2 regions of the Rhodoferax ferrireducens T118 genome follow, and region 2 is predicted to be linked to the other one. Evidence: predicted binding sites of a transcription regulator. Region 2 holds the regulator's gene; the other holds the start of a gene.
What was found. The regulator FliA, encoded in region 2, starts transcription of late flagellar genes. The targets are predictions, from matches to a motif close to CTAAAGTTTNNNNNNNNNNNGCCGNTA.

Region 1 (8,569 bases), 1.2 Mb from region 2:
TGGCGGATTTTACTCCTAAATCTTCGGCCATTTCCCAAGCCACGGGTGGCTGCCAAACCTTTTGGCGGCTCAGCACTGCAGCGGTCAACCCATCAAAATCTTAGACACAAAATAGGCCTCTGGCCCCCGTCAACACTGCATTAGTTACTACTAATTGAATAGCAATTCAATGCAAAAACTGGCGTTGCCCATCCAGATTTTGTTCGCAATGCGTGAGCCACGGCTCGGCCAAGTAGCGGATCTGGGCATCGTTATGGAGGATGCGCTGCATGATGCGGGTTTTCTCAGTGCGCTGCGCTGGCAACAACTCTTCGCTGTGCGCCCGTGCACGTAATTGTTCGATCAGCACCGCACAGGCACCCTCAAAGCGCATCACCTGGTCCCAGTCCTCGGCTTTGGCTGCGTTGAGCATTTTGAGGCTGCTGTCTTCGATGGCTTTGTAGTAGTCAATCAGCATGAGGGGCATTTCTGTACTCCCGTTAGTGAGACGACGACAGCGCAGAAGAAGCCTGCCCACCAATCTGCTTCCAGCCATCGGCCAGCGGCTCGATCACGCGGAGCACGTCTGCCAAAGCGGCATCGTCGTTGCGCAGATTGGCCTCCGTGAGCCGAATCGCACAGTAGCCATACAAACCATTGAGGTTGGCGGCGATGTCCCCGCCCTGCGCCAGGTTCAAGGCCGGCTTGAGCGCCTCGTCAATGATGCGCACCGCCTTGTTAATTTTTTCACCCTTCGCGGCAATATCACCGCGCTTCAAAGCGGCGCGGGCAGCACCCACATTCTTGAGCAAGCCATCCAGCAGCATCGCGACCAATTGGTGCGGGCTGGCCTGGCTAACCGCCGTCTCCACGCTGACCCGTTGATAGGCAGACGCTGAGCGAGAACTGACTGAAGTAAACATGCTGCGTTCCATTTTGTTTGTTACTTTATTTATCGGCATGTCAGCGGGTAACTCAAGCTAATTTGTACAGTGAAAAGAGCTGTGTTCAGGCGGTTGACTTGTTCCAGGTTGCCACCTGCTGGGTCACATAAGCATTGAGCGCGTTCAGTTGCGCCATCTGGGCATCCAGCGCGCTGTACTGCTTGCGCAAACGGGTTTCGAACAGGGCGGCGCGGTCATTCACCTTGGTTTGTTCTTTGGTGTTGTTGTCAAGATTTTTTTGTAGCGCCTCCGCCTTATTCTTGACTGAGCCACCGCTTGACGCAACACCACGCCCCAGATCCCTGAATTTCAAGGCAAAACCGTTGGTCAACGGGTCTTTGTTGTCATTGGTAAAAAGCTGTTGCAAGGTGGTGCCGTTATTGGCGGCCGCGCTCAACTTGGCGGTATTGATGACAAGTGAGCCGTCCAGCTGCCGCTCCAGCCCCACATCTGACAAGCGCTGGGAACTAGCGCCCAAGCTGGCAGAACCGAGCATATTGCGCAATATATTTTGCAGCCCCACCACCGAGGAATCGCCCTGGAACAGCCCGGCCGTCTTGGTAGCAGCGTCGTATTTCGTTAAATCAGTCAGCGACTTATTCAACTTGTTGTAAGCGGTCACAAAGTCCGACACATTTTTGACCGCCGGCGTCACGTCTTCGCTGATCGCCATGGTCAGCGGTGACTTGACCTCACCCGGGAGGCCATAGCCGGTGGTCGTTGTCGCCACCAATTTGATAGTGACACCCGGAATGTTGTCAGTCAGCGTGTTGGTGGCCGAGGTGACGGCCAGACCGTTGATGCGGGCCTTCGCGTCTTGGGCATATTGCACCGGAATACCCGCTGTAGCCATGCCAGAAGCGAGGCCGGTCAATGGATCAACAGTCGCGGGATCAAAGGACAAGCGCGACAAACCCGCGTTGTCGTTGTTGGTCGTATCGGCGTCGGCCACCGTCATTCTGAAACCCGCCGCCGCACCGGTAGTTTTGGATTGCAACAGCAAGCGCTCATTGGTGCCGTCATTGAAAACAGTCGCCACAACGCCAGCGTTGGCGCCATTGATCTTGGACGCGATGTCCGAAATGGTGTCGGTCGCCAGAACAGTCACATTGACACTGGCAGCCGCGCCTGGTGTAAACGCCGCGCCGCCCGCAGTCCACGTGCCCAGTTGCAGCGTCAGCGTGCCCGCCCCTGGCATGGTGCCGGGCGCCACGGCGGCTGATGAACCCGACTGCGATCGCGCCAGCTGATCCACATCCAGACTGAAAGAGGTGGCATTGGCGGTACCTGTCGCCGTGATGGTGGCGGCGCTGGTGTTGGACGATGACGCGTTGCGCGCACCCCATGTACTGGCCACCGAAATGCGGCTGGCCACGTCGGTCAGTGCGGCAAATTGCGACTGAATCTCGCCAAAGGCAGATATCTGGTTTTGCGTGTTGGTCGCTTTGAGCGCCAGCGTTTTGAGCGGCGTCTTCTCCAGCGCTACCAGCTGAGAAACAATGCTGTTGACGTCCAGCCCGCTGCCAATGCCGGTTGATGAAATGGTTGCCATGCTAGCCTCCTGTTCAAGCCTTAACGCACAATTATCCTAGGTCCGCCATGGCACTAAACCCTGAAAAGCGGGTGGATTTCAAATGCCAAAAAGCGGCGACGGACTTAGGTCCATCGCCGCCTCGAAAAATGCCAAACCCTCAAGTGCTTGGCAATGTTTCGCTACCTGCTGTTAGCGCAACAGCGCCAGCACACCTTGCGGCAACTGGTTGGCCTGCGCCACCATGGCGGTACCAGCCTGTTGCAGCACTTGCGCACGCGACAGATTGGCGGTTTCTGCGGCAAAGTCGGCATCCTGAATCCGGCTACGAGAGGCGGACAAGTTTTCTGACGTTGTTTGCAGGCTGGTCACCACCGAGGTGAAACGGTTTTGATAGGCACCGAGCGAAGCGCGCGAAGCACTGACGGTTGATAGGGCGCCGTCAATCGTACCCAACGCTGCGGTGGCGGCAGCTGCAGTCAGCACGTTCATCGAAGAAATCTTCGTCGCTGTGGCAAGGGTTGTGCCTGCAGTAAAACCGGCACTGGCGGGTGCTGTACCGGCAATGGTGATACCGGCACTGCTGGTTGAATCAAGTGTGACAGTGCCCACGGTGGTCGCGCTGGCTGTTAAGCCAGAGTCTGCAGCAACCCAGCCAGCGCCTAGTGCAATATCGCGGCCATCGGCTGCTGTCAGGGTCACTTTGCCATCAGCAGCCGCACTTGCTGTTACACCAGATTGGCTGGAAACCAGGTTAATGGCTGCAGCAACATTGGCACCTTGAGCGGGGGCGGCGCCGCCAGCTGCAATGGAGCCGACTTGAATACCATTGACGGTCAGAGTCGCTCCAGTGGTTATCGCAGTGAATGCTGTTTGCACGGCGCCTGTGACAGCCGTTGCTTGGGCGGTCGCGGTTACACCGGACTGGCCGGAAACCGCATTGATGGCGGCGGCAATCGAATAAGCACTACTCGCACTTTGACCGGGGATGCTGGTGGCAGCCGATGCGCCGACCGACGTACCGTTCAAAGTCAATGCCCCCGCGGTCAGCGCTGCCGTCGTGACGCCACCGGCTTTTGTCGTCGTATAGCCGCCAAGTACCGAGGTACGTGCGCTGCCAATCGAGGCGACGGTGATGCTGTCATTGGCCGTGTTGTTGGCGCCGACCTGGAATTTTTGGGCCGTGAACGAGCCATCCAGCAGTTTGGTGCCGTTGAAGGAAGAGTTTTGTGAGACCCGGTCAATTTCTGCGGACAGTGCCTGCACTTCACCATCCAGCGCGGCACGATCGGATGACGAGTTGGTGGCATTGGCCGACTGCACCGCCAGCTCACGCATGCGCTGCAGATTGTTGCCGATTTGGGCCAAGTCCCCTTCCGCCGTTTGCGCCAGCGAGATGCCGTCGTTGGCATTGCGTGCCGCCTGGTTGCTGCCTCGGATTTGGGTGGTCATCCGTTCACTGATGGCCAGGCCGGCAGCATCGTCTTTGGCACTGTTGATGCGCAAACCCGATGACAGACGCTGCATGGAGGTGGCCAACGAGGCCTGGCTCATACCCAGGTTACGTTGCGCCGTCAACGAATTGATGTTTGTGTTGATAACTGACATTTGAAGCTCCTAAAGCTGAATTAATCCGGCATTGCTGCCAATCCCAACGCCAACCCGAAAGTTGACCGCCATGACCGGAACACCTCTGTGGCGCTTGCCGGACGACGAGCCCTACATGGAACCCGTTGTTATGTGTTTCGGACGAATCAGGCGAAAACTTAAATTAATCTCATAAAAAAGGGTGCCAAAAGATTGGCACCCTTCAAGTGAAGAAACCCAAAAGTGTGTTATTTCAACAGTGACAGCACACCCTGCGGCAACTGGTTAGCTTGCGCCACCATGGCGGTGCCAGCCTGCTGCAAGATCTGCGCACGCGACAGGTTGGCGGTTTCTGCGGCAAAGTCGGCGTCCTGAATCCGGCTGCGAGAGGCGGACAAGTTTTCTGACGTTGTTTGCAGGCTGGTCACCACCGAGGTGAAACGGTTTTGATAGGCACCAAGCGCAGCGCGCGAAGCACTGACCGTCTCCAGAGCGCCGTCAATCGTACCCAACGCTGCGGTGGCGGCAGCTGCAGTCAGCACGTTCATCGAAGAAATCTTCGTCGCTGTGGCAAGGGTTGTGCCTGCAGTAAAACCGGCACTGGCGGGTGCTGTACCGGCAATGGTGATACCGGCACTGCTGGTTGAATCAAGTGTGACAGTGCCCACGGTGGTCGCGCTGGCTGTTAAGCCAGAGTCTGCAGCAACCCAGCCAGCGCCTAGTGCAATATCGCGGCCATCGGCTGCTGTCAGGGTCACTTTGCCATCAGCAGCCGCACTTGCTGTTACACCAGATTGGCTGGAAACCAGGTTAATGGCTGCAGCAACATTGGCACCTTGAGCGGGGGCGGCGCCGCCAGCTGCAATGGAGCCGACTTGAATACCATTGACGGTCAGAGTCGCTCCAGTGGTTATCGCAGTGAATGCTGTTTGCACGGCGCCTGTGACAGCCGTTGCTTGGGCGGTCGCGGTTACACCGGACTGGCCGGAAACCGCATTGATGGCGGCGGCAATCGAATAAGCACTACTCGCACTTTGACCGGGGATGCTGGTGGCAGCCGATGCGCCGACCGACGTACCGTTCAAAGTCAATGCCCCCGCGGTCAGCGCTGCCGTCGTGACGCCACCGGCTTTTGTCGTCGTATAGCCGCCAAGTACCGAGGTACGTGCGCTGGCAATCGCGGCGATGGTGATGCTGTCATTGGCCGTGTTGTTGGCGCCGACCTGGAATTTTTGGGCCGTGAACGAGCCATCCAGCAGTTTGGTGCCGTTGAAGGAAGAGTTTTGTGCAGCCCGGTCAATTTCTGCGGACAGTGCCTGCACTTCACCATCCAGCGCGGCACGATCGGATGACGAGTTGGTGGCATTGGCCGACTGCACCGCCAGCTCACGCATGCGCTGCAGGTTGTTGCCGATTTGGGCCAAGTCCCCTTCCGCCGTTTGCGCCAGCGAGATGCCGTCGTTGGCATTGCGTGCCGCCTGGTTGCTGCCGCGGATTTGGGTGGTCATCCGTTCACTGATGGCCAGGCCGGCAGCATCGTCTTTGGCACTGTTGATGCGCAAACCCGATGACAGACGCTGCATAGCAGTAGCCAGTGAGGCCTGACTCATGCCCAGATTGCGCTGGGCGGTTAATGAACTGATGTTTGTGTTGATTACTGAAGGCATTTTGAAGCTCCTTTAAAGCTGAATTAATCCGGCATTGCTGCCAATCCCAACGCCAATCCTGTGGATTGACCGCTATGACCGGTGCGCCCTTTCGAACACTTGCCGGACGTTGAGCCCTGTTTGCACTGAAGCTCGCTGAATCACTTTGAGATGAAACGGTAGTGAGAATATGAAAATTTCAGCCCGGCTAAAGCGCGATAAACGGCGGGGTTTACGGCTATTTCTGCAGGCAAGCGAGATAAATTGGGCTGTAGGCGTTTGGCTGGCGCAGGCGCTTCCTCAGCCAATGGGCTACGCCAGTTGCTATTGTTAGCATAGCTACCTATACAGCAAATACGGGGGCTAGAGGCCTATTTTGTATAAATACCGCGCCGACTTTTACGCCAGATAATTCTAGAAGAGCACGGAAAGAGGCCAGGCTCGAATGACACGCGAATCACCCGAGCGGGCGCAACAGGAAGACAGTTGAGGCCGAAAGTGCGCTGAACGGCAGATTCGGCCGGTAAGTTGCCGATAGAGCATATGCTTGGCAAGCAATGCTCAGTAGTGTCACCCAGCCGACTTGACCGCCAATACCGGACAGGAAACGGAAAGAAGAAGCTCCTGGGCCACGCTGCCCATGATGAGTTTGCCCACCGGGGAACGTTTTCTCATGCCAATGACGAGCAGGGAGGCCGGCAAGGACTCGATCAGGGCTTCAATTTCCTCGACGGCATTTTTGCCGCGCACAAACTGTTTGACTTCTGCGTCCAGGCCGGTGTTTTCCAATAACTGCTGGACGCGCTCGAAGTCCTGGACATCGGCAAACGACGCATCTTCCTTCTTGCCGCCGGGGCTGGCGTTGACCACCACCAGCTTTTCATTGCGACGTTGCGCAATCTCGATCCCTTTGTCCAGGGCGGCCTGACCTTCGGGGCGTGGCACATAAGCTACAAGTATTGTCATGAATTTTCTCCAGTTGTTTTTAGACACTCTATTAGACGCGATCAGGCGGCAAACGGGAACCCCGCCAACGCAGCCACCCTGTCATGTCGATGACAAAGTTGGAAAGCACAGGGCATCAACTTCGGCCTGCGACAATCGGGCTCTTTATGCACCCGGTACGGGGCCAGTCCACCCTCTCCAGCACTATGCCGCTCACTTTAGCCGATGCCGCCCGCGCATTCACCCTCAGCGACTTTGACTTTCACCTCCCGCCCGAGCTGATCGCCCAGCACCCGGCGCCCGAGCGCAGCGGCTCACGGCTGCTTGACAGCACCAGCGCCACCCCGCAAGACCGCGTATTTCGCGATCTCCCATCCTTGTTGCAGCCGGGCGATTTGCTGGTTTTCAACGACACACGTGTCATCAACGCCCGCCTGTTTGGCGAAAAGTCCACCGGCGGCAAGCTCGAACTCCTGGTTGAGCGCGTGCTGGGCGGCAACCAGGTGGCGGCGCACCTGCGCGTGAGCAAAAAGCCGGAAGTGGGCGCCTCGGTGGCGCTGACCGGCGCCCCCGGCACGCATGAGAATTTGCGCGCCACGCTCTTAGGGCGCTGGCCCGATGCCCAGGGTGCGCTGTTTCGCTTTGTCCTCACCAACGACGCGGGCGACGACCCGTTCACGCTGATGGCGCGCCATGGCCATGTGCCACTGCCGCCCTACATCACGCACTCCGATTCGGCTGAAGACGCTGCGCGTTACCAGACCGTGTTCGCCAAAAACCCCGGCGCCGTGGCCGCGCCGACTGCCGCCCTGCATTTTGATGACGCCCTGCTCGCCGCCCTCGACGCCCGGGGCGTGCAGCGTGCTTTTGTAACCCTGCATGTGGGCGCAGGCACTTTTCAGCCCGTGAAAACCGAAAACCTGGCCGAGCACCAGATGCACAGCGAGTGGTACGACGTGCCCACCGCCACGCAGCAAGCGATTGCCGACTGCCGCGCGCGGGGTGGCCGCCTCATCGCCGTGGGCACCACCACCGTGCGCACGCTGGAATCGTGGGCCAAGACCGGCCAGACCACAGGCGACACCCAAATCTTCATCACGCCGGGCTTCGAGTTTCAATTGGTGGACCTGCTGGTGACCAACTTTCACCTGCCAAAATCGAGCCTGATGATGCTGGTGAGCGCGTTTGCGGGTTATGAGCCTGTGATGGCTTTGTACCAGCACGCGATGGCAGCACAGTACCGGTTTTTCAGTTATGGCGACGCCATGCTGCTGGCACGCCAACGCTGAGGCACACGCGGACACCAGGAAAGCCGACGAGGATGAACACTTTTCAAAAGCGCACCGCCATTCGCATCGCCGCGGTCAGTATTTTGCTGGCGTCTTTGGCCAGCCCGATTGCCTGGTACGTGGCGCGCGAGAGTGCCGAGGAAAGCATTGTGGCGTTGGCCGTTGAGGAGTCAGGGCGTCTGCTGCACCAATTTGACGCCATCGACTTGAGCGGCCCGCAGGCCACCCAACACGCAACCTTGGCAGCGAACGCCATTTCGGGCGGCATGTTTGACATTGTCGAGATTTATGACGCGCAAGGACGCAAGCTGGCTGAATCGGTCACGCCGGAGGGCCACGCGGTGGAGTCGTCACTGCCGCACCATGGCACGCCCGATTACACGACGGCTTTTTACAACGGCCACAAGCCTGCGTCGGGGGTCTGGGCCTTGCGCGTGTTTGTGCCACTGCGTGACTCCGCCACCGACATGAGCCGCCCCATCACGGGCTATTTCGAGGGCGTGCGCGTCATGCCGACCTGGCAGCAGGACCAGATCTTCAATAACTCGCTGAGCGCCGCGTTGATGGTCGGCCTGGCTTCTTTGCTGTGTGGCGGCGCGCTTTACCCGGTGGTGGTGCACTTGTCAGCGGATAACGAGCGAAAAGCGC
Region 2 (8,569 bases):
GCGCGATCTCCCGTCTGGTACGACGCGTTGCACCCCGGCTTCAGGTCCTCGCGCACAGCGAAATTCCAGAGTCCCACACCATCCGCATCGGTCCGATTCTTAAAGGTGCCTCATCATGAACATTCAACGCTTTAATGCACCCACGGCGCGCGAGGCGCTGGCCAAGGCCCGTCACGCTTTTGGCGACGGCACCCTGATTCTGTCGAATCGCCCCACCGCCACCGGCGTCGAGGTGGTTGCCACCGGCGAAGAGACCCTGTCGGCGCTGGACAGCACGGAATCTTTTGCCAATCGAAGCAAGGACCAGCCCGCGTTGCGTCGTGCGACGCTGCCCAGCGTGCCCGAGACCAGCACCCCGGTGGAAGAAGACGCCACCCAACTGGCGATGAGCACCTTGTCGTTTCAGGACTATGTGCGCGAGCGCATGCTGCGCCGCCGCCACGAATCCATGACCGGCCCAACAGCGGCAGCTGTTCAAGAGGCAGCGCCAGAGCGCACGCCCAAAGCGGCGGCACTACCGGGTCCACGGCAAATCGAGATTCAAGCACCGATCAAAGTAACGGCCGTTCCCAAGCCCGCCCCGGTGCCGGCCGCGCCCCACGCGCCCGCCCTGTCGCAAGGCATTGTGAACGAGTTGCACGCCATGAAGGCCCTGATTGAAGACCGCTTCAACACCCTGACCTGGCTGGGCCAGGCGCGCCAGAGCCCGATTCAGTCGAACTTGATGCTCAAGCTGATTCGCGCCGGTTATTCACCCACGCTGGCGCGCACCATTCTGGAGCGCATGCCCGAAGAGATGGGTGCCACCGACTCGGTGCGCTGGGTCATGGATATCCTGGAACGCAACCTGAAAACCGACGCCGCGACCCGCCCGATCCATGAAGAGGGCGGCACTTATGCGCTGGTCGGCGCCACCGGTGTTGGCAAGACCACCACCGCCGCCAAATTGGCCGGTCTGTGTGCCCGCACCCATGGCCCCGCCAGCGTCGGGCTCATCACGCTCGACACCTACCGAGTGGGAGCCCACGAGCAGCTGCGCGCTTTTGGCCGCATGCTGGGCGTGGTGGCCCATCTCGCGCACGACCGCGCCGCGCTGCAAGACCTGCTGAACTTGCTGGGCAACAAAAAAATGGTCCTGATCGACACCACCGGCCTGGCGCCAAACGATCCGCGCAAACGCGGCATGCTCGACGTGCTGGATTTGCCGGGCGTGAACCGCTTGCTGGTCCTGAATGCGGGCGGGCACGGAGACTCGCTCGACGATGTGGTCTCTTCTTTCAAATCCACCGGCGCGCAGCAGGCGGTGCTGTCCAAAACCGACGAAGCAGCCAAACTCGGGCCGGCACTCGATGCGATCGTTCGCCACCAGTTGGTCCTGCGCGGCGTCACCATGGGCCAAAAAGTGCCCGAGGACTGGGAGGCAGCCGATGCCGCCAAGCTGGTCCGTCAGTCCATGCGCTCGCCGGCCAAGTCGGCGTTCGACCCGAAACCGGCAGATCTGGACTTCTTCTTTACCCCGGCCAGCGCCTCGCAGGCAGGACGGCTTGATGCTTGACATGGGCGTCAACCAGGGAGCCGGGCTGCACCGCATTGCCTTGCAGGCGGCGCCCCGCGTTATGGCCGTGGCCAGCCATGGCCAGCAGCAGGGCGAACTGCCCCTGCTGTGGAGTCTGTGCGCCACCTTGGTTGATCTTGGGCACTCGGTTGCGGTGCTGGACGCCACCACCGTTGAATCAGCCGACAACCCGGGGCTGGCGCAACTGCTCGACGATGCCCAGCTGCAGGGTGACGAAAACAGTGCGCCTTTGTCCTGGTCGGTGATCCCTGCCGCCATGGGCTTGGCGCAGCTTTGCCAGCCAATGGCGCGCCCGGGCGGGCCGCTGGCGCCGCTGAGTGAATTGTTTCAGCGCTTTGGCGTCGTTGTCATCTATGCCCGGGCCGGGCTTTTGGCTGATTTGTTGCCCGACAGCGGTATTGAGCCCTTGCTGACCGTGGCACCGGTGAAAATGTCGGCTGTCACCGCTTACCAGGCGCTCAAGCAGATGTTGCTAAACACCAGACTAAGACCTACCATGGCCGCTATTGTGGGTGAGCCCGCCTTGAACAACGCTGCGGCCAGCCACTCGCCGGTCACCAATTTGCAGCACTGCGCCATGACCTTCCTGGGCTACCGGCTTGACGCCTTGGCCGTGCGGGCCTTGCAGCCGGCCGAGTGCCGGTCTGACGACATGTACCGACTGGCCTTGCGACTGCTGGAAAACGCCATGCCGCTGCACCGTCACCAATTTATGGGGAGTCATTGATGTACACCGCCAAGGGGCAATTGGACCGCAACGCCATGATCCGGCAGTACCAGCCGCTGGTGCGGCGCCTGGCCCACCACATGATGGCCAAATTGCCGGCCAACGTCGAAGTCGATGATCTGATCCAGGTCGGGCTGATCGGCTTGTCGGAGGCCCTGACCCGCTACGAGGCCGCGCAGGGTGTTCAATTTGAAACCTTTGCCACGCAGCGCATTCGCGGCGCCATGCTCGACGAGCTGCGCGGCAACGACTGGATGTCGCGCGGCTCGCGCAAGAGCCAGAAAGATATCGAACAGGCGCTGCGCCGGCTGGAGCACAAGCTCGGGCGCACACCGCTGGAGAGTGAAATTGCCGCCGACCTGGGCTTGAGTCTGGTCGACTACCAGACGCTGCTGGGTAAAGTGCGTGGCACCCAACTGGTGTACCTGGAAGACATGGCGCGTGGCAACGACGAGGAAGACAGTTTTCTGGATCGCCACGTCGGTGACAGCGACGCCGACCCGATGAACGTGCTGCGCGACCAGCGCTTGCGCCAGGCACTGGTGGCCGCCATCAAGAACCTGCCCGAGCGCGAGCAGTTCATCATGAGCATGTACTACGAGCAGGACATGAATCTGAAAGAGATCGCGGCCGTGCTGGATGTCACCGAGTCGCGCATTTGCCAGTTGCACAGTCAGTCGATCGCGCGCTTGCGCGCCAAGATGCGGGCCCATTGAGGCCCATAAATACTATTGTATTTATAGCTATATGCGCTTATTTCACGGGGGCTAGAACCCGATTTGGCATATATTTCCCGCGCACGGAAAAATACCGGGACGTTCAGGCTGCCAGGTACTTGAAGGCGCCTGTTTGACGGCCCAGGCTGGCATAGGGTCCGCCGGTTTGCGCATAGGTGGCATCGGCAGCCGTGGGCATCACCGTATCCAGAGCCATCTCCACCAGGGCGGTGCGCCGCAGCAAACTCTCGCGCTGGAGCACCAGACCATTCGAAATCTGCGTCAGGCGTGGTTTCAGGTCCTTGTGCTGGACATCGCCCGGGGTCAGACGCTGCAGCAAGGCCGAAAAATCAATCGCAGCCTGCCGCAAGACAGCACTGGCGGTTGTGAGTGCCTGCGGCTCACCACTGACCAGGGCGGCTGACACAGCATTGAAATGAAGTTCAACGTCAGTCAGCGCTTTTTCCAGGTGAGCAGGCAACATCATTCGGGCTATAAAAAATAAAGGGATTCGGACTCAGCTCGTGGTGCGGTTCAACATTTCCTGGGCATTGGCCAGCAATTTGTCGGCAATCGCCTCCGCGTTCACCACAAAAGTGCCCTGCTCAATAGCGGAACGGACTGACGCCACTTTTTTGGCGTCAATCACGGACGCTTCACCGGCCTTGTCAGCGCCGAGCGAACGCGCCAGGGTGGACACCGTCACCGCCACGCCTGCCGACTGGGCATTTTGGGCTGCGGTAGCTGTGGCAGTCGCGGCTGGGCTCTGACCGCCCTTGGGCGGAGCCGGCGTTGCGTTGCTGCTGACCGGGATTGGATTATCTGAAGGTTGACCTATTTTCATGATGCTCTCCAAAACTACTGCAAATGTAGCCTCGTATGCTCACTATCGGCGTAATTCGGTCGAGCTTTAGCCCTGATTGCGCACGATTGAAAAGTCTCATATTTCCAGCCTGACGGTTCGGCTGTCCAGAACCTCGCCGGACATCACATGCCCGTTGTTCATTTTAACCCGGGCTGGCTGCCCCACCACACCGGCCGACAAGGCTTGCCCGTCCGAGGTGATCTCAAAGCCCGCTCCCTGCACCTGCACCCGAATTTGGGCTCCGGCCCGAAACACCTCTGCCGGTCGGATCATGCCCTGGCGCAAGGCCTGGCCGCTGGTCAACGCCCGGTTCGCCACCTGCCCCAGCCATTGATCCGGGTTGCTGATGATGGCTTCGCGCTGCTCGGCCCAGTCGACCTCCGCCTCCATCACATCGTCTTGCGTCAAGGCGGCGCCAGCGCTCACCTGGCCCTTGACGACCCAAGCCTGGCCATACGCCTTGATGGTCACCGGCAAAAACACATTCCACTTGACACTGCCCTCCAGACAGCGCAGACCCAGGCGGGTCTTGCCCCACAGGCGGGTTCCCGGCGGCAGATAAGGCTCCACCCGGGCGCATGGCGCCAGCCGCAGCCGACTGTCGAGTTCGCCCACCGTGATCTCCATGCGCAGCGGCGAGCTGCCCGACGGGAGGTTGCCCGCCACCGCTTTGTCCAGCCATTGCTGCGTGCTGTCCATGAACTCAGGCCGCACACCATCGGCCTGGGCCAGCGCACCCACGGTGAAAAAGACGGCGCCCGCCAGCCCCACGGTCTGCAACAAACAACGGGTCGAATTTAGAAATTGCTTGAACATGGCAGCCCTCCTGAGCGTTCGTTTGACTATAGGCAGGACCGGCCCAGACAAAACAGGCAAGTGGCGGCTATTTACCTTGTTATTTGAAGTTTAGAAAACCAAAGTACTTTCCATAATCGCTTCACGTCGAACCCACTGGCTGATGGCGGTGGCAGCAGATAACTGAAAGTTGAGGTGTTTCATGATCACAAATATGACCAGCGGTTTGGACTTCCAGGCGAAGGCCCTGGTGTTGCGCGCCGAGCGCCAGCGTGTGATTGCCAGCAACATTGCCAATGCCGACACACCCGGCTATGTGGCACGCGACCTCAATTTCAAGGACGCCATGCTACAGGCCACCGGCGCCGACAGCAGTTCCGGCTTGCGCACCGGCAACAGCAACTCCCAAGGCGGCGGCGCCAACGGCATGACGCACCCCCATCATATTGCGCTGTCGGGCGGCGCCGGCGCGAGCCTGGGCGGATCGTCCCACTTGGCCTACACCGTGCAAAGCCAACCCAGCCTGGACGGCAACAGTGTGGATCTGGACCGTGAGCGCGCCAATTTCACCGACAACGCCGTGCGTTACGAGGCCACCCTGCGCTTTATCAACGGCCAGTCCAAGACGCTGCTCAGCGCCATTCAGGGTCAGTAAACGGCACCTTGCCTGCGGAGATTTCCCATGTCCATGTTTTCCATCTTCAATGTGTCGGGCAGCGCCATCAGCGCCCAGTCCCAGCGCCTCAACGTGGTCGCCAGCAATCTGGCCAATGCCGACGCCGTGGCCGGCCCCGACGGCCAGGGCTACAAGGGTCGGCAAGTGGTGTTCGAGACCGTCCCGATGGGCTCGGACGCCTCGTCCGGCGTGCGCGTCAGCAGCGTCAGCGAAAGCAATGAGCCGTTGCGCAAAGTGCACAACCCCAGCCACCCGTCGGCTGACGCCGATGGGTATGTGACGCAATCGAACGTGAACCCCATCGAAGAAATGGTCAACATGATTTCAGCGTCGCGCTCGTACCAGAACAACGTCGAAGTCATGAACACCGCCAAGACACTGCTGCTCAAAACCCTGCAAATGGGTCAGTAATCACAAAAAGGTCCTCACCATGCTTTCCGCCACCTCCTCCGCCACCACCGCGACGAACACCACGTCATCCACCAGCACCACGTCATCCACCAGCACCACGGCGGCCAGCGACGCCAACGCGTCGCAAGACCGCTTTCTGAAACTGCTGGTGGCGCAGCTCAACAATCAGGATCCGATGAATCCGATGGACAACGCGCAAATGACCAGTCAAATGGCGCAGATCAACACCGTGACCGGCATCCAGCAAGTCAATGAAACGCTCAAAAGCATGGCAGCGCAGTTCACTTCGCTGCAGGTGCTGCAGGGCGCTTCCATGGTCGGCCATAACGTGCTGGTTGAAAGCAACACCTTGACCCGAAGCGCCGGAGTGGCCAGCGGCGCGCTTGATTTGGACGGCAAAGCCGATGCGGTCAAGGTGGAAATCCTGTCGCCAGGCGGTCAGGTGCTCGACACCCTCAATCTGGGCGCGCTGGGCGCGGGCCGGCATTCGTTTGACTGGGATGCCTCCGGCTATCAGGGTACCGGTGAGCCCAGCTTCAAGGTCACCGCCACGCTGGGGGGCCAGGCCGTCACCAACACCGCACTGGCGCGCGATACGGTGACCTCGGTGGGTAGCGACAACGGCGCCATGACGGTCCAATTGCAGGGGCGCGCTGCCGTGGCCTACAGCAGCGTCAAGGCCATTCTTTGACCAACAGAACTTCATTGAAGAGGAAAAATCATGTCATTTCAAACCGGACTCTCAGGGCTCAATGCCTCCAGCCGCAGCCTGGATGTCATCGGCAATAACATTGCCAATGCCAACACCACGGGCATGAAATCATCACGCGCCGAATTCGGCGACCTGGTGGCATCCTCCCTTGGCGCGGGGGGCTCCAGTGGTGCCGGCATCGGCGTGGCGGTGGGCTCCATCTCCCAACAGTTTTCACAGGGCAACATCAACATCACCGGTAACGATCTTGATGTGGCCATCAACGGCGGCGGCTTCTTCCAGTTGGCCTTGCCCGATGGCTCGGCCGCTTACACGCGCGACGGCTCGTTCAAACTCGATGCCAACGGCTATATCAAGACCAACAGTGGCGCCAACGTGTTGGGTTATCCCACCGACAAAACCGGCAAGACAACCAGCGTAAAACCTGAAATATTGCAGCTCCCCACCAGCGCGCCCATTGCCGCCAGCGCGACCACGGCCATCTCCGCCGAACTCAACCTGGATGCGCGCGCCCCGATAGCCACTTCTGTCACGCCACCCACACCAAGAAGCACCTACGGCACCTCCTTGACCGCCTATGACTCGCAAGGCGTGACGATGCCGGTCAACCTCTATTTCAGCAAGGTAACGCCCACCACGGCAGGAACGGACCAGTGGGCGGTTTACGACTCGCCCACGGGCGCCTCCGTTGGGTCCCTGGTGTTTGACGCCAGTGGCGCACTGCAAAGCTCGACCATGGGCTCGTTGACCCTGACCCCGGCACCGCCGAGCATCGTGCCCGCCTTTCCGGTCACGGTGGACGTCAGCAAAGTGACGCAGTTCGGCGCTGCCTTCGCGGTGTCCAACCTGACCCAGGACGGCTATGCGCCGGGCGAACTCACCGGATTGAAAATTGGCGAAAACGGCCAAATCACGGCACGCTATTCCAACGGCCAGACCCAGATCGCAGGTCAATTGTCATTGGCCGATTTCCGCAATGTGCAAGGACTCTCACCCATCGGCGGCAACAGCTGGGTTGCAAGCTATACCTCAGGAGACCCCGTGTTGGGCTCGCCTGGCGTCGGCAAATTTGGCGCCCTGCGCTCAGGTGCCCTGGAAGAATCGAACGTCGATCTGACGGCCGAGCTGGTCAATATGATGACCGCGCAGCGCGCCTACCAGGCTAACGCCCAGACCATCAAGACGCAGGATCAGGTGATGTCAACCCTGGTCAACCTGCGCTGACGGCAACCAGCCGTCAAGCCGTCACTGAACAGGAGCCGCCATGGACCGTCTGATTTACACCGCGATGTCGGGCGCCAATGCCGCTGCCCATCGGCAGGCGGTGCTGTCGAACAATCTTGCCAACGTCTCCACCAATGGTTTTCGGGCCGAGCTGTCGACTTTTCGCGCCGTACCGGTGCGCGGCGACGGCGCCAGTACCCGTGTCATGGCGATCGAGGCGACCGCCGGTTACGTTGATACACCCGGTTCGGCGCAGCGCACCGGGCGCGGCCTGGACGCCATGACAACGGGCAACGCCTGGTTTGCCGTGCAGGGTCTGGACGGAACCGAGTCTTACACACGCAGCGGTTCTTTTGAGGTCTCCCCCGAAGGCACGCTGGTCACCAACAGCGGCCTGACGGTCCTGGGCGACGGCGGCGCCCCCATCAGCATCCCCACGGGCGGCGAAGTCACCATTGGTTTTGACGGCAACCTGAGCGCCAAGGTCGGCAACCAGCCGCCCACCGGTGTGGGCCGCCTCAAACTCGTGACTCCGGGCGCGGATGATCCCTTGAATCGCAGCGAAGATGGCCTGTTTCGGGCCACATCCGGCGAGCCCCTGCCCAACGACACCAACGCCCGCGTGCAAGTGGGCTCGCTGGAAGGCTCCAACGTCAACGCGATCGAAGCCATGGTCGGCATGATCCAGACCGCACGCCAGTTTGAAACCCAAATGCGCCTGCTGCAAACCGCCGAATCGAATGACCGTTCGGCGGCCCAACTGCTGGGCCTGCAGGGCTAGGCCCCTTCACATTTATTGAGCCAAGGACACCATCATGATCAACTCCCTGTGGATATCCAAGACCGGCATGGAAGCCCAGCAAATGC

Region 1: the regulator FliA is predicted to act here: its motif matches at 4,198-4,224, upstream of RFER_RS03140 (flagellin).

Annotation. Positions count from the first base shown of each region.
Region 1 is NC_007908.1:650,705-659,273, reverse strand. It holds gene RFER_RS03155 (flagellar protein FliT) at 167-466, opposite strand; gene fliS (flagellar export chaperone FliS) at 480-902, opposite strand; gene fliD (flagellar filament capping protein FliD) at 988-2,475, opposite strand; gene RFER_RS03140 (flagellin) at 2,647-4,062, opposite strand; gene RFER_RS03135 (flagellin) at 4,290-5,708, opposite strand; gene RFER_RS03130 (universal stress protein) at 6,258-6,653, opposite strand; gene queA (tRNA preQ1(34) S-adenosylmethionine ribosyltransferase-isomerase QueA) at 6,839-7,921, shown strand; gene RFER_RS03120 (HD-GYP domain-containing protein) at 7,954-8,569, shown strand, end outside.
Region 2 is NC_007908.1:4,140,887-4,149,455, forward strand. It holds gene flhA (flagellar biosynthesis protein FlhA) at 1-119, shown strand, start outside; gene flhF (flagellar biosynthesis protein FlhF) at 116-1,555, shown strand; gene RFER_RS18850 (hypothetical protein) at 1,548-2,303, shown strand; gene RFER_RS18855 (RNA polymerase sigma factor FliA) at 2,303-3,019, shown strand; gene RFER_RS18860 (hypothetical protein) at 3,123-3,503, opposite strand; gene flgM (flagellar biosynthesis anti-sigma factor FlgM) at 3,537-3,863, opposite strand; gene flgA (flagellar basal body P-ring formation chaperone FlgA) at 3,960-4,700, opposite strand; gene flgB (flagellar basal body rod protein FlgB) at 4,882-5,334, shown strand; gene flgC (flagellar basal body rod protein FlgC) at 5,362-5,766, shown strand; gene RFER_RS18885 (flagellar hook assembly protein FlgD) at 5,786-6,457, shown strand; gene flgE (flagellar hook protein FlgE) at 6,488-7,702, shown strand; gene flgF (flagellar basal-body rod protein FlgF) at 7,743-8,483, shown strand; gene flgG (flagellar basal-body rod protein FlgG) at 8,518-8,569, shown strand, end outside.